Regions from separate parts of the Methylobacterium brachiatum genome, predicted to be linked through region 2. Evidence: predicted binding sites of a transcription regulator. Region 2 holds the regulator's gene; each other region holds the start of a gene.
The links. The regulator LexA, encoded in region 2, represses DNA repair genes until DNA is damaged. The targets are predictions, from matches to a motif close to TGTTCNNNNTGTGTTCNG.

Region 1 (4,281 bases), on a different contig from region 2:
GAAGCGTAGTCAGCGGCCCCTCCAGGCCGAGCCGGCGGAGATAGCGCCCGAGCGGCTCGGAATCGGGGGCATTCAGCGCCACCGGGCCGGTGAGGTGGAACGGTGCCGCCTCGATCTGGCCGGTGACATTCAAGGCCGCGTCGCCGGGGCCGACCGCGGACAGGCGGCGCAGCAGCAGGCCGCCCGTGCGCTCGACGGTGCCGGCGAGCGCCAGGTTCGACCATTCCTCGCCGCCGAGCACCAGGCTGCCCACCGCGAGATCGAGGTCGAGCATCGCCGGCAGGCCGCGCCCGAGATCCGGGACGCCCCGGGCGATCAGGTTCTGGCCCTCGGGCGAGGTCAGGAAGGCGTCGAGGTCGAGGCGGCGGCCCTCCAGGTTCAGGCTGGCGCGCCATTGGCGCAGATCGAGCCGGCCGGTGCCGGCGAAGCGCAGGGCGCGCCCGCCCGGGTCGATCGCGAGTTCGACACCCTCGAACCGCACCTGCGCGCCGCGCGCCTTGAACGTCCCGCCCAGCGAGAACGGCAGATAGGGGCCGGCCGCCTGGGTCGGCGGCCCGACCACGAGGCGGGCCGAGCCCTCGGATTCGATCAGCGTCGTCCCGTCGGCATCGTTGGGGACGAGGCCCAGGCGCGCATCCGCCTCGAAGCGCGGATGCGCGTCGCCCCCGCCCGCGATCTTCACGGCGAGCCGCCCGTCGGCCCCCGGCGTGCCGCTGACCGCCCGGAACGGGACGCCGCCGCTCGTGCCCTCCACCCGCCACGGCCCGATCAGGGCGGGGGTCTGCAGGTGCAGGTCCTGGACGTAGAGCTGGTCCGTCCGGCCGGTGGCCGGCACCTGCGTGGTCACGAGGAATTGCTGGACGTGCAGGTCCTCGATGGCGAAGTCGCGGGCGCGCAGGGCCTCGCCGAGGTCGGAGGGGATCCGCACGGCGTCGCTCGCCGCCACCGGGAGCTTGATCTCGGCGCGGCCCACCCGCGTCTCGGTGAAGCGGAACTCGCCCTTCAGCAGCGGCGCCAGCGCGACCTCGGCCTTGACGAAGCGGGCATCCAGGGTCGGCCGGTTCGGGTCGGTGCCGATATGCAGCCGGTCGATGCGCAGCCGCGGCGACGGCAGGAGCCGCACCTCGATTCGGCCGTCGGTCCGGACCGGAACGTCCAGGGACCGGGCGAGCGCCCGGTCGACGAGGCCGCGCTGGGCCTGCCAATCGATGACGGGCGGGACGGCCAGCGCCGCGACGAGAACCAGGATGACGGCGCCCGCCAGCGCGGTCAGAAGATCACGCACGCTCACCGTTCCGCGAACCACCCCGCGCGGTCGCGGCACCGTGATGCCCCGCCGTCGCGTGCCCCCCTGGGCAACCTGCGACCGGCCATAGCACGATAAGTCCCGGACGGCGCCAGAGGGCCGCGCCGCCCCGAACACCCTCGACGCCGTTCGCGATTTGGTCCAGGGAAGCGGAATGCAGAATGGCCCGCACGCGCAGCCCGCCGGGGACGGCGCTCCGACCTCCATCGCCGCCCGCGCCATGGGCGCCCTCCGGCGGGACGCCGCCAGCTATCTGGAAGGGCTCAACCCCGAGCAGCGCCGCGCCGTCGAGGCGACGGAGGGTCCGGTGCTGGTTCTGGCCGGGGCCGGCACCGGCAAGACCCGGGTCCTGACCACCCGGATCGCCCACCTGATCGCCACCGGCCGCGCCCGCCCCTACGACATCCTGTCGGTGACCTTCACCAACAAGGCCGCCCGGGAGATGAAGCACCGGATCGGCGCGCTGATCGGCCCGGCCGGCGAGGGCATGCCCTGGCTCGGCACGTTCCACGCCATCGGCACCAAGATCCTGCGGCGCCATGCCGAGCTGGTCGGGCTGAAGTCGGACTTCACCATCCTCGGCACCGACGACCAGCTGCGCCTGATGAAGCAGGTGATCGCCGACCAGAACATCGACGAGAAGCGCTGGCCGGCCCGGGCGCTGGCCCACACGATCGACGGCTGGAAGAATCGCGGCCTCGGCCCCGAGCAGGTCCCGCCGGGCGAGGCGACCTCCTTCGCGTTCGGCAAGGGCGGCGCGCTCTACGCCGCCTACCAGGCCCGGCTCGCGACGCTCAACGCCGTCGATTTCGGCGATCTTCTGCTACTTTGCCTCAAGCTCTGGCGTGAGAACCCGGACATCCTGGCCAATTACCAGGACCGGTTCCGCTACATCCTGGTGGACGAGTACCAGGACACCAACGTCGCCCAGTACCTGTGGCTCAGGCTGCTCGCGCAATCGCGAAAAAACATCGCCTGCGTGGGCGACGACGACCAGTCGATCTACGGCTGGCGCGGCGCCGAGGTCGACAACATCCTGCGCTTCGAGCACGATTTCCCGGGCGCCGTGGTGGTGCGCCTGGAGCGCAACTACCGCTCCACCGGCCATATCCTGGCCGCCGCCTCGGGCCTGATCGCCAAGAACGAGAGCCGGCTGGGCAAGACCCTGCGCACCGAGGACGAGCCGGGCGAGCGCGTCACCGTCACCGGCGCCTGGGATTCCGAGGAGGAGGCGCGCCAGCTCGCCGAGGCGATCGAATCCCTGCAGGCCAAGCAGCACCCGCTCTCGGAGATCGCCGTGCTGGTGCGGATCTCGGCGCAGATGCGCGAGATCGAGGATCGCTTCGTCCAGCTCGGCCTGCCCTACCGGGTGATCGGCGGCCCACGCTTCTACGAGCGCGCCGAGATCCGCGACGCGCTGGCCTACCTGCGCGTCACCATGAATGTCAGCGACGACCTCGCCTTCGAGCGGATCGTGAACACGCCCAAGCGCGGCCTGGGCGACGCCACCCTGCAGCAACTCCACACCTACGGCCGCGCCAACCGCCTGCCGCTGCTGATCGCCGCCCAGCGCCTGTGCGAGACCGACGAGCTGAAGCCCCGGGTCCGGGCGACCCTGCGGGCGCTGACCGAGAGCTTCTCCCGCTGGGCCCGCCTCATCGAGACGCAGCCGCATAGCGAAGTCGCCCAGACCATCCTGGAGGAATCCGGCTACACCGAGATGTGGCAGAAGGACCGGTCCGCCGACGCCGCCGGCCGCCTGGAGAACCTCAAGGAATTCGTCCGCTCGATGGAGGAATTCCCCGACATGGCGGCCTTCCTAGAGCACGTCTCCCTGGTGATGGAGGCCTCCGAGGCCGAGGGCGCCGAGCGGGTCTCGCTGATGACGCTCCACGCCGCCAAGGGGCTGGAATTCGACACCGTGTTCCTGCCCGGCTGGGAGGACGGCCTGTTCCCCAACCAGCGGGCGCTCGACGAGAGCGGCCGGGCCGGGTTGGAAGAAGAGCGGCGCCTCGCCCATGTCGGTCTGACCCGGGCGCGCAAGCGCGCCAAGCTGTCGTTTGCGGTCAACCGGCGGATCCACGGCCTGTGGTCCTCGACCATCCCGTCCCGGTTCATCGACGAATTGCCGGAATCGGCCGTCGACGTGGTCGAGGCGCCCGCGCATTTCTCGGCCGGCGCCTCGCGGTTCGACCGCAACCCGACGCCGTTCGGGTCGAGCTACGGTACGCCCGGCTGGCAGCGCGCCCAGGCCAACACCGCCGCGGGCTCCGGCAACCGGTCCGGCTTCGGCAGCGCCCCGGGCGGCCGGTCCGGCGGGCCGCGCCAGATCGAGGGCGAGCTGATCGCCAAGTCGACCGGCGCGCCCTCCGCCTTCCAGGACGGCCAGCGGGTCTTCCACATGAAGTTCGGCCCCGGGACCGTCGCCGGCGTCGACGGCAACAAGCTCACCGTTGACTTCGATAAAGCCGGCCGGAAAATGGTTCTCGACAGCTTCATCCAGCCCGGATGAAGTCAGTCCCGCCGATCAAGCCCGGACGTTTCAGGGCGGCAGGGTCGGCCGGCTTCGCCCGTGCGGGCGGAGAGGATCGCGGTCGTGCAGGATGCCGCGTCGCCCCGTGTCCCCGGCCATCGGCCTGATGCAGCCTTGCCAGCCGGACGGCTTTTTCCGCGCCGCAGCATCAACCGTCACCCCCTAGTCACACCCGCCGCGCAATCGTCGGGTGCGAATCGCGTTGGTGCGACGCTTGCACTGCGTATTCGACCCCGGGCGAGGCGGCGTGACGCTCTCCACAGGCGAATAGCACGGGGTGGAACCTTCGGCATGGCGCCGGAATTAGTTGCGTAATAGAATAAATCCGGGAGCAACAAGGTAAACGGCAGTTCATCGACAGATCCAGGTTGGCAAGTCCCGTTGGAGTGTTGATCCATGAAGAGACGCCGCACACGACTTGAACTGGTTGAAGACCGCACGC
Region 2 (4,281 bases):
GCCCCGCATGGGCGCCGGCGCTGCGCGACTGGTTTGCCGGCGGCCTCGCCCGGGAGGTCGAGCAGCGCCGCCTGTTCCCCTGGCTGGCGGTGGCGTTCGGCACCGGGATCCTGGTGTTCTTCGCGGGCGCGGACGGGACGCCCTTTCTGGCCGCGCCGCTCGTCGGGGCGGCGCTGGCGCTCGCGCCGGTGCCGTTCCTGGGCGCGCGGCCGGGGAGCCTGGCTCTCGCGCTGGCGCTGGCTGCCGGCTTCCTCGGCTTCGCCGCGGCGACCTGGCGGGTCGGGCAGGTGGCGGCCCCGATCCTGTCCCGGACCACCATCGGGCCGCTCACCGGAATGATCGAGGCGCTGGACGAGCGCGAGGTCGGTGCCCGGCTCGTGATCCGGGTCGAGAGCTTCGCCGGGCTCGATCCGGCGGTGAGGCCGCTCCGGGTCCGGGTCTCGTTCCGGACGGCGCCGCCCCTGCGGCCCGGGGATTTCATCGCCGCCACGGCACGATTGCTACCGCCGCCCGAGGCGGCACGACCCGGCGGCTACGACTTCGCCCGGGATGCCTATTTCCAGGGGATCGGCGCGGTGGGCTCGCTGATCGGCGTGATCACGGTTCAGGCGCCGCCCGCACCGCCGCCGCTGCGCCTGCGGCTCGCGGCCCTGCTGGACGAGGCCCGCAACGCGCTGACGCGCCGGATCGCGCAAGCCGAGGGCGGCCAGGCGGGAGCGGTGGCGGCCGCGCTCGTGACGGGCAAGCGCGGGCTGATCGGGCCGGCCGCCAACGACGCGCTCCGGGCCGCGGGCATCTATCACGTCGTCTCCATCTCGGGCCTCCACATGGTGCTGGCCGCCGGCGTGGTCTTTTGGCTGGTGCGAGCATTGCTCGCCTTCGTCCCGTTCTGCGCCCTGGTCTGGCCGATCAAGAAGATCGCCGCCGGGTTCGCGATGCTGGGCGTCACCGCCTATTGCGCCTTCTCGGGCTGGGACATCGCCGCCGAGCGCTCGCTGATCATGACCCTGATCATGCTGGGCGCGATCCTGGTCGACCGACCGGCTTTGTCGATGCGCAACCTGGCGCTCGCCGCTTTGATCGCCCTGGCACGGGAGCCCGAGGGTTTGTTGGGGCCGAGCTTCCAGATGTCGTTCGGGGCGGTGGCCGGGCTGATCGCCTGCGCGCGGCTGATCGACGGCGGCCTGTTCCGGCGGCCGGGGGCAGGGCGGATCGAGCGGCTCGTCGGCACCGGCCTCGCGGCCGTGACCGGTACCCTGGCGACGACGCTCGTGGCGCAGATCGCCACCGCGCCATTCGCCACCTACCATTTCCAGACGATCCAGCCATTCGGGCTGATCGGCAACGCCCTGACCCTGCCGCTCGTCTCGCTGGTGGTGATGCCCGCGGCGGTGATCGGGATCCTGGCCTATCCTTTCGCCCTCGACCGGCCGGTCTGGTGGCTGATGGGGCAGGCGGTGGGCGGCATGCTGGCGATCTCGGAGTGGATCGCCGGCTTCGATCGGGCCACCCTGGTGCTGCCGGCTTTCGGCACCGGCGCGCTGGTGCTGCTGGCGGCGGGGCTGCTCCTGGCCACGCTCCCGGTCTCGCGGCTGCGCTGGCTCGCCCTGCCGCCCGCCCTGCTGGGGCTCGGCCTCGCCGCGATGCCGGACCGCTTCGACCTCTATATCGACCGGCAGGGCGGCGGCGCGGCCGTGCGCGGGACCGATGGGCGCCTGGCAGCGCTGGGCAGCCCGTCGGCCTTCGTGCTGGAGCAGTGGCTGAAGGCGGATGGCGACGGCCGGTCGGCCAAAACCGTGATCGGCGGTGTCGCGCAGAGCGGACGCTGCGACCGTCTCGGCTGCACCGCGCGCCTGCCGGATGGCCGCGCCATCGCCCTGGTCCGCGACCGGCGCGCCTTCGCGGAGGATTGCGCCCGGGCGGCCGTGCTGATCACCCGGTTCGCCGCGCCGCCGACCTGCCACGCGCCGCTGGTGATCGACCGCCGGGCGCTCGCCGCCCACGGCGCCGTCGCCCTTCGGGCCGACCGCGCGGGATTCACGGTTCGCTATGCCCACGACGAGGGCCGCTCCGTTCCCTGGCGACCGTCCCCCAATGCCGGGCCGTCACCGGTGCAGCGGACCGAAACGCCCGCTCCCGGCGCCCCGATCCCGTCCGAGCCCGACGCCGCCGGTCCCGAAGCCGCGCCCGGCGACGCGCCGGCCGAGCCGCTTCAGTAGCGGCGGACGAGGCTGACGAGCCGGCCCTGGATCTGGACCCGGTCGGGTCCGAGCACGCGGGTCTCGTAGGCCGGGTTGGCGGCCTCCAGGGCGATCGAGGAGCCGCGGCGACGCAGGCGCTTCAGCGTGGCCTCCTCGTCGTCGATCAGCGCCACGATGATGTCGCCGGTATTGGCCGTGTCCTGCTTGCGGATCACCACGAGGTCGCCGTCCAGGATGCCGGCATCGACCATCGAATCGCCGCGCACTTCGAGGGCGTAATGCTCGCCGCCGGCCAGGAAGTCCGGCGACATGGTGATGGCGTGGCTCTGGTTCTGGATCGCCGAGACCGGCGTACCGGCCGCGATCCGGCCCATCACCGGAATCGAGATGGCGCGCCCGCCATCATCGATCATCCGGGTGGTCGCGGGCTGGGGCGGCAGCTTGGACTTGCCACCTTCGACCACGCTCGGGGTGAAGCGGCGGGGCTCGGCCGGCGGCGCGGCGGCCTGCGACAGGCTCTCGGGGATGCGGATCACCTCGATGGCCCGCGCCCGATTCGGCAGGCGCCGCAGGAAGCCGCGCTCCTCCAGGGCCGTGATCAGCCGGTGGATGCCCGACTTGGACTTCAGATCGAGGGCGTCCTTCATCTCGTCGAACGAGGGCGGGACGCCGCATTCCTGCATGCGGCTCTGGATGAAACGCAGGAGGTCCAATTGCTTGCGCGTGAGCATCGACGGGGGACTCGCGGCTTGGCGGACCGCATCGACGCGGCCTCGGAAACAAATCACGAACACGTTAAACGTTCCGCAAGTGTTCCGCAAGCCTGATCCGGCCAAGCTTTGGGGCGGCGAAGCCAATTTGGCGACGGCTATGTCATCGCTAATTGGCGACGACGACAGAAAATTCGTTTCACGTCAGGGGCTTAGCTTGCTCCGATTGGGGAACCTAGTCGGCGTTCTCAACGGCCGCCAGTTATGAGTAACCCGCTTTAACGGAACAGCTTTTTGCGGACCCAGCGTTTGCTATCTGTCCGATTGCGGACCCTATTGCGGACCTCAGCTAAGATGACAAACGGTCATCCAGCCAAGCTGACACGCCCTTTTCGTCTATCTCCGCTCTTATGTCGTCAAAGCGTGTCCTCAGTTTCTCGCGGCTGAGGTCATAGCGCAGCTCGCTGGCTAGAGAACGGTGCAATGCCGATAATTTCTGACCAATCCAAGCCAACTCGAACCCGTCGACAGAACTATCGTCCCAGTCACCACCGCTCTGAAATTTGGAAGCGACTATAGCGATCAGCGCGAAAACATAAGCGTCATGAAGTCCATGCGGATATGACGATTGAGATCGGATCTCTTGTACATCTTTAGCAATCTTATATCGTAGCTTGTACTTATCGGGAACCTTTCCCCTGCGGCGCCACGCTGCCACAGAAGTGGGAACGATTTTGAGTTCTTCGGCGAGGTCCCTGTCTAATTCGACGCCAAGCCGCATTTTCATCGCGTTTATTTCGGCTTCGACATCTGACATGACACGCGCACCCTAACTTGACAAAAGATGACACAAAATGTCATCTTTTGTCGGACCTTGGGTACGATAGCATGACAGCCATCCTCCACGACACCGCAGCTGACTACGATCGCGAGTACCAGCGGATCCGAGCGACCTTCGTGTCTGCTGGCACGTCTTTGAACGCTTGGCTTATGGCGCAAGGCATCGATCGGCGCCTCGCCTACCGTGCCCTCAGGGGGCAGTCCTTAGGTCGTCGCGCCATCGATCTTCGTATTCGCATCCTCCGAGTCGCTTCTGAGATCGAAAACGCCGCATGACCGCGGAGTGGATCTCAGGGCCTGACCTGGCTCACGTCGCCGGCATCTCTCAGCGGAAGGCGAGAAATGCTCTTCTGCGGGCGGCGCGCGGTCTCCCTTGGCGGGGAGCGAACATGCTCACAATGCCTGTGCATGGTCGAGGCGGCAGGGCTGGTACTCACTTGAAGGTCCGGGTCGATAGCCTGCCGGCCGACCTTCAACTCCGCATTCAGTCAGCGCACACGCCCGTTGAAGGGTCGTTGAACCCGTCTGCA
Region 3 (4,281 bases), on a different contig from region 2:
CCTCTCGGCTTTCTCGACGGACGTGACCGGCTCTGCCGCGTAAGGATAAATTGACTCAGCTTTCCACTGATCGATCTCAGATTTTGCGGCGTCGATCTCTTTAGCGCGTGAAAATTCTTTAATTTTGTCGGAGGCAGCCTCATAGGCGGCCTGAAGGGGTGCACTCATCTCAGCGAGATCGAGAAGCCCTTGCTGCTGAAGCACGCCTATGAATGGTGATTTCAAGTATGCGGTAAACTGGAAGCCCGGAGTGTGGAATCGAGGGGCCACTCTATGGAAGGGGAATCCCTCAGGGCCGCAGAGAAAGACCCATCGCTCAGATGATGATTTCCACTCGATTATTTCCACTTCAACGGGATATGTAGAGCCGTCATCGATAATCGGTGGAAGCGAGTACGTTTCCCGCCCCAATATTATCTGACTAGGATCAAGTTCGCCATTGTCGAAAAATATCCTCACGTCAGAATAATCTGTTAAATACAGCGCAAACACCTCAGATAGCGATTGTATGGCATTCGCCGGATCAAGCGATCTAAAGGTTCTGTCAAGTTCTGTAATGCGGACTTCGACCCCGGTCCCCAACTGTCGATCGACCTCGACCGCCTCGGTGGCCGCAACATCTTCGAGCTTATCCCGAATGATCGTTATCTTGTATTGTAAAAGTTTTCCAGCGTCGAGATATCTAACCGTCCATTCCGCCACTCGGCCAAGCGCAAGAGCTTTATAGCGTCCCTTGCCCTCTTTGCCGTGAAGCATCCTTCTTTTCAATTTCGAGCGATTGCCGTGAGATTTCCAAGATCCGCCAATCTTTGCAAATAAGTACTCAACCTCAGAACGCGGGATTCCATGTCCGTTGTCTCGGATGTTGATGGCTTTCGTGGCCAAGTCATCCGTGTCGATTTCAACGTCGACGCGGGTCGCGTCGGCATCGACAGCGTTCCAGATGAGTTCAGCTGCTGCCTGAATGGGCTTTGCGCTGGAGAGCTTCCGGATATGGTCGCCTTCGACGCGGACGCGATAGTGTTGCTCGCTCATCTCAAACTCGGCCTTGGCGGACGATTTCTGCGGTACAAAATGACACGACGATTGGCCCTAGACATTTATCCTGAGAGCGGAAAATTGACAGACCCGCAATGAGGCAAACAGCCATTGTGGCTGGCGCCAATCACTCCTAGTGACATCCTATCCCGATTCGGTCCTACCAGGATTGCGTTACCGCCTTCGCAAAGCGTCGACCCGCCGTGCGCCGGCACACCCGCAGACGGGTCGCTGCCGGCCGCGGCTTCAGCGCATCCAAGACCGCGCTAAGAATTGCTTCATCCTGCCAGAGACCGCGGTCAGAAGGGTCAGCGCAAGATGCTGTCCCAGAGGCGCCAGGACGTCGTGGGCGCGCCGGATATCCCGGCTGAAGGCAACGAGGGCGAGCGGGCCAATGTTGCGTCCAGGCCACGTTTCCGTCAGCCATTACCGGCCGGCGCACCACTTGATGAGCTAGCGCTGGGGCGCAAGCGCATGCCGGGCCCTTTGCCGTCATCCACTATGAATTCCGCGCCCGCCGCCTCACGTGCAGTCAGGTCGATGGGCTTGGCCGCCAGGGCCGATGCCGGCCCGGCACCACCGGCGCTCGGAAGCCGTAACACCAGCATTTCGTTCAACTTTCTTCGACCCATCCACAGCCGCCCACCGCGATATTCGCCGGATCCAGCATATCGGTTGAACCCAGGCCGTCGGTCGGCTTTGTTCTTACTGTGTTCTGGTTCGGATCGTGGTCGCCGTGCATATCGAGCGCATCGAGGAACTGCAGATGGGCAGCCCCGACGCCGTGCGCGTGCCCCTGATCGGGCACGCGCTCTGCGCGGGCTTCCCGTCGCCTGCAGACGATTTCCTTGAGGGCGCGCTGGAACTGCCGCGGTGGTTGGTGCCGAACCCGCCAGCGACCTTCCTGTGGCGTATCGCGGGCTCCTCGATGGAGGCCGCCGGCATCTACGACCGCGACCTGGCGTGCGTGGACCGTAGCTTGAAGCCCGGCCACGGCAGCGTGGTGGTGGCTGCCATCGACGGGCAGATGAGCTGCAAGCGCTTAGTGATCGACGGCAACGTGGCTCGGCTGGCGTTCTGCAATCCGGATCTGCCGGCCTTCGCCGTCGAGGAGATGGGCGAGGGCGTGATCTGGGGCGTGGTGCGCTTTTCGATCCGCTGGCACATCGCCCGTGGGCGGTTGGCGTGAGCGATCCGGCCGCGCGTCTGCGCGACCGGATCGGCGGCGGCCGCGCGGTGGCGCTGATCGATGGCAACAGCTTCTACTGCAGCTGCGAGCGGGTGTTTGACCCCAGGCTGGCCCGGGTGCCCATCATCGTGCTGTCGAACAACGATGGCTGCGCGATCGCCCGCACGGCCGAGGCCAAGGCGCTCGGCATCAAAATGGGGGATCCGTTCTTCAAGATCCGGGAGATGTGCCGGGCCCAGGGCGTGCGGGTATTCTCCTCGAACTACACGCTCTATGGCGACATGAGCGGGCGCACCAACGCCGTGTACCGCCAGTTCGCCCCCCAGGTCGAAATCTACTCGATCGATGAGAGCTTTCTGAACCTGTCGGATGTGGCGCCGGGGCTGCGGGTGGAACTCGCCCGGGATCTGCGGGCCACCGTGTTGGCCTGGACGGGGATCCCCACCTGCGTCGGCATCGGCCCCACCAAGACGCTGGCGAAGCTTGCCAACCACATCGCCAAGACCGTGCCCGAGTTGCAGGGCGTGTGCGACCTGACCGACCCGGCGGCCTACGCCCACTGGCTCTGCCGAATCGACGTGGCCGAGGTGTGGGGCATCGGCCGGGCCTCGCTGGCGAAGCTGGAAGCGATGGGCGTCGAGAGCGTGGCGGATCTGCGCGACCTCGACCCCAGGCCGGTGCGCAAGGGCCTGACCGTGGTCGGCGAGCGCATCATTCACGAGCTGCGCGGGCTGGCCTGCCTGCCGCTGGAAATGGTCCCGGCCCGGCGGAAGGGCTGCGCCGTGACGCGCTCGTTCAGCAGCCGCATCACCGAACGGGCGGTGCTCGAGGAGGCCGTGGCCGCGCACGCCACCCGGCTGGGCGAGAAGCTGCGGCGGGAGGGGCTGGCCACCAATCACGTGTCAATTTTTTACCACACGTCCGAGCACGACAGGGATGCCCCGATGCGGTCGGTGTCCACCACCGTCTCCCTGCCCGAGCACACCAACGACACCCTGGCGCTGATCAAGGCGGCGCAGCTGGGCGTGGCCAAGACCTGGCGCGAGCCTGGGCAGCGGCCGTGGCGGTACTCGAAGGCCGGCATCATCACCAACGACCTGGTGCCGCTGTCGCACAGCCCGCGGGCCTTGATCGGCGCCATGGATCGGGAGCGGTCAGGGCCGCTGATGGCGGCCATGGACGCCTGTAACGCTCGCTGGGGCCGCGGCGCCGTGGTGCCGGCCCGGGCAGGGCTGGTGGCCAAACGGGGCTGGAACACGAAGTTCGAGATGCGCACGCCGCGCTACACGACCCAGGTGGGCGAGCTGCCGGTGGCCCACGCCTGATCGGCGCACTGGCGCCTGTCCGCGTGCCCACGATCCATGTTCACTCCGGTCGCCCAGGCCAGCGGCGCTGCCAAATCCCACGGGCTGCCCTGCCGGCAGATACAGGGTTCCAGCGCGCTGTGCTGCTGATCGGCGCTCTAAAAGCGAAGATTGAGCCGCAAAGTATTAATTTCATCGAGTGATCATAAACACGACCCATGTAAACACGGATCGTGTTCATAATATTGTACTGCTTGATTGATTGACAATAAAAATTCGCAGAGTAAGTTTCCGCTGCCTTCAATAGCTGTGGGCGCCTTCCGATGTATCTCTGCCTCAGCGCTGGCGTTTCGATTGGTCTGTAATTCAGCACATAAAAGAGCCCTCAAATGCGAAACGTCCGCCATGCCGATAAGAATAAGCTCGAAAAGCTGGATCGCTCCATCAAGAATTTAGTCGATCTTGATGCTGGTCAATACATGGACGACCCCGACAAGCCGATGAACGAACTTATCGGCATTCTGAACGGAACGGCCCGCAAGCCGATCGTAAACGACATGCAACTGCGGATCCTGCGCACAGGTATCGAGTACCTGATGGAAGAGCACCCAAGATCGTCCCAGGGTTCGATCGAGGCTGCGATGGATGCGGCGATGCAAGAGGCCATTCGCGTGGCTGAAACGCCCCTGCAGGGCGCCTTGCTGGCCCTCGTGCAGCACCAGCTTAAAGGCCACCGCATCGAGCCGTTGA

Region 1: BMZ47_RS26320 (ATP-dependent helicase) is a predicted target of LexA. The motif match lies at 1,433-1,450, and genes of this name have one in related genera.
Region 3: BMZ47_RS14470 (LexA family protein) is a predicted target of LexA. The motif match lies at 1,739-1,756, and genes of this name have one in related genera.

Annotation. Positions count from the first base shown of each region.
Region 1 covers NZ_FOQW01000030.1:2,556-6,836, forward strand. The annotation lists gene BMZ47_RS26315 (AsmA family protein) at 1-1,285, opposite strand, end outside; gene BMZ47_RS26320 (ATP-dependent helicase) at 1,461-3,818, shown strand; gene BMZ47_RS26325 (PhoH family protein) at 4,236-4,281, shown strand, end outside.
Region 2 covers NZ_FOQW01000004.1:219,841-224,121, reverse strand. The annotation lists gene BMZ47_RS05350 (ComEC/Rec2 family competence protein) at 1-2,219, shown strand, start outside; gene lexA (transcriptional repressor LexA) at 2,213-2,932, opposite strand; gene BMZ47_RS27855 (hypothetical protein) at 3,261-3,728, opposite strand; gene BMZ47_RS05340 (helix-turn-helix domain-containing protein) at 3,800-4,027, shown strand; gene BMZ47_RS05335 (Mu transposase C-terminal domain-containing protein) at 4,189-4,281, shown strand, end outside.
Region 3 covers NZ_FOQW01000010.1:44,737-49,017, reverse strand. The annotation lists gene BMZ47_RS14475 (ATP-binding protein) at 1-1,035, opposite strand, end outside; gene BMZ47_RS14470 (LexA family protein) at 1,775-2,227, shown strand; gene BMZ47_RS14465 (Y-family DNA polymerase) at 2,224-3,552, shown strand; gene BMZ47_RS14460 (hypothetical protein) at 3,921-4,281, shown strand, end outside.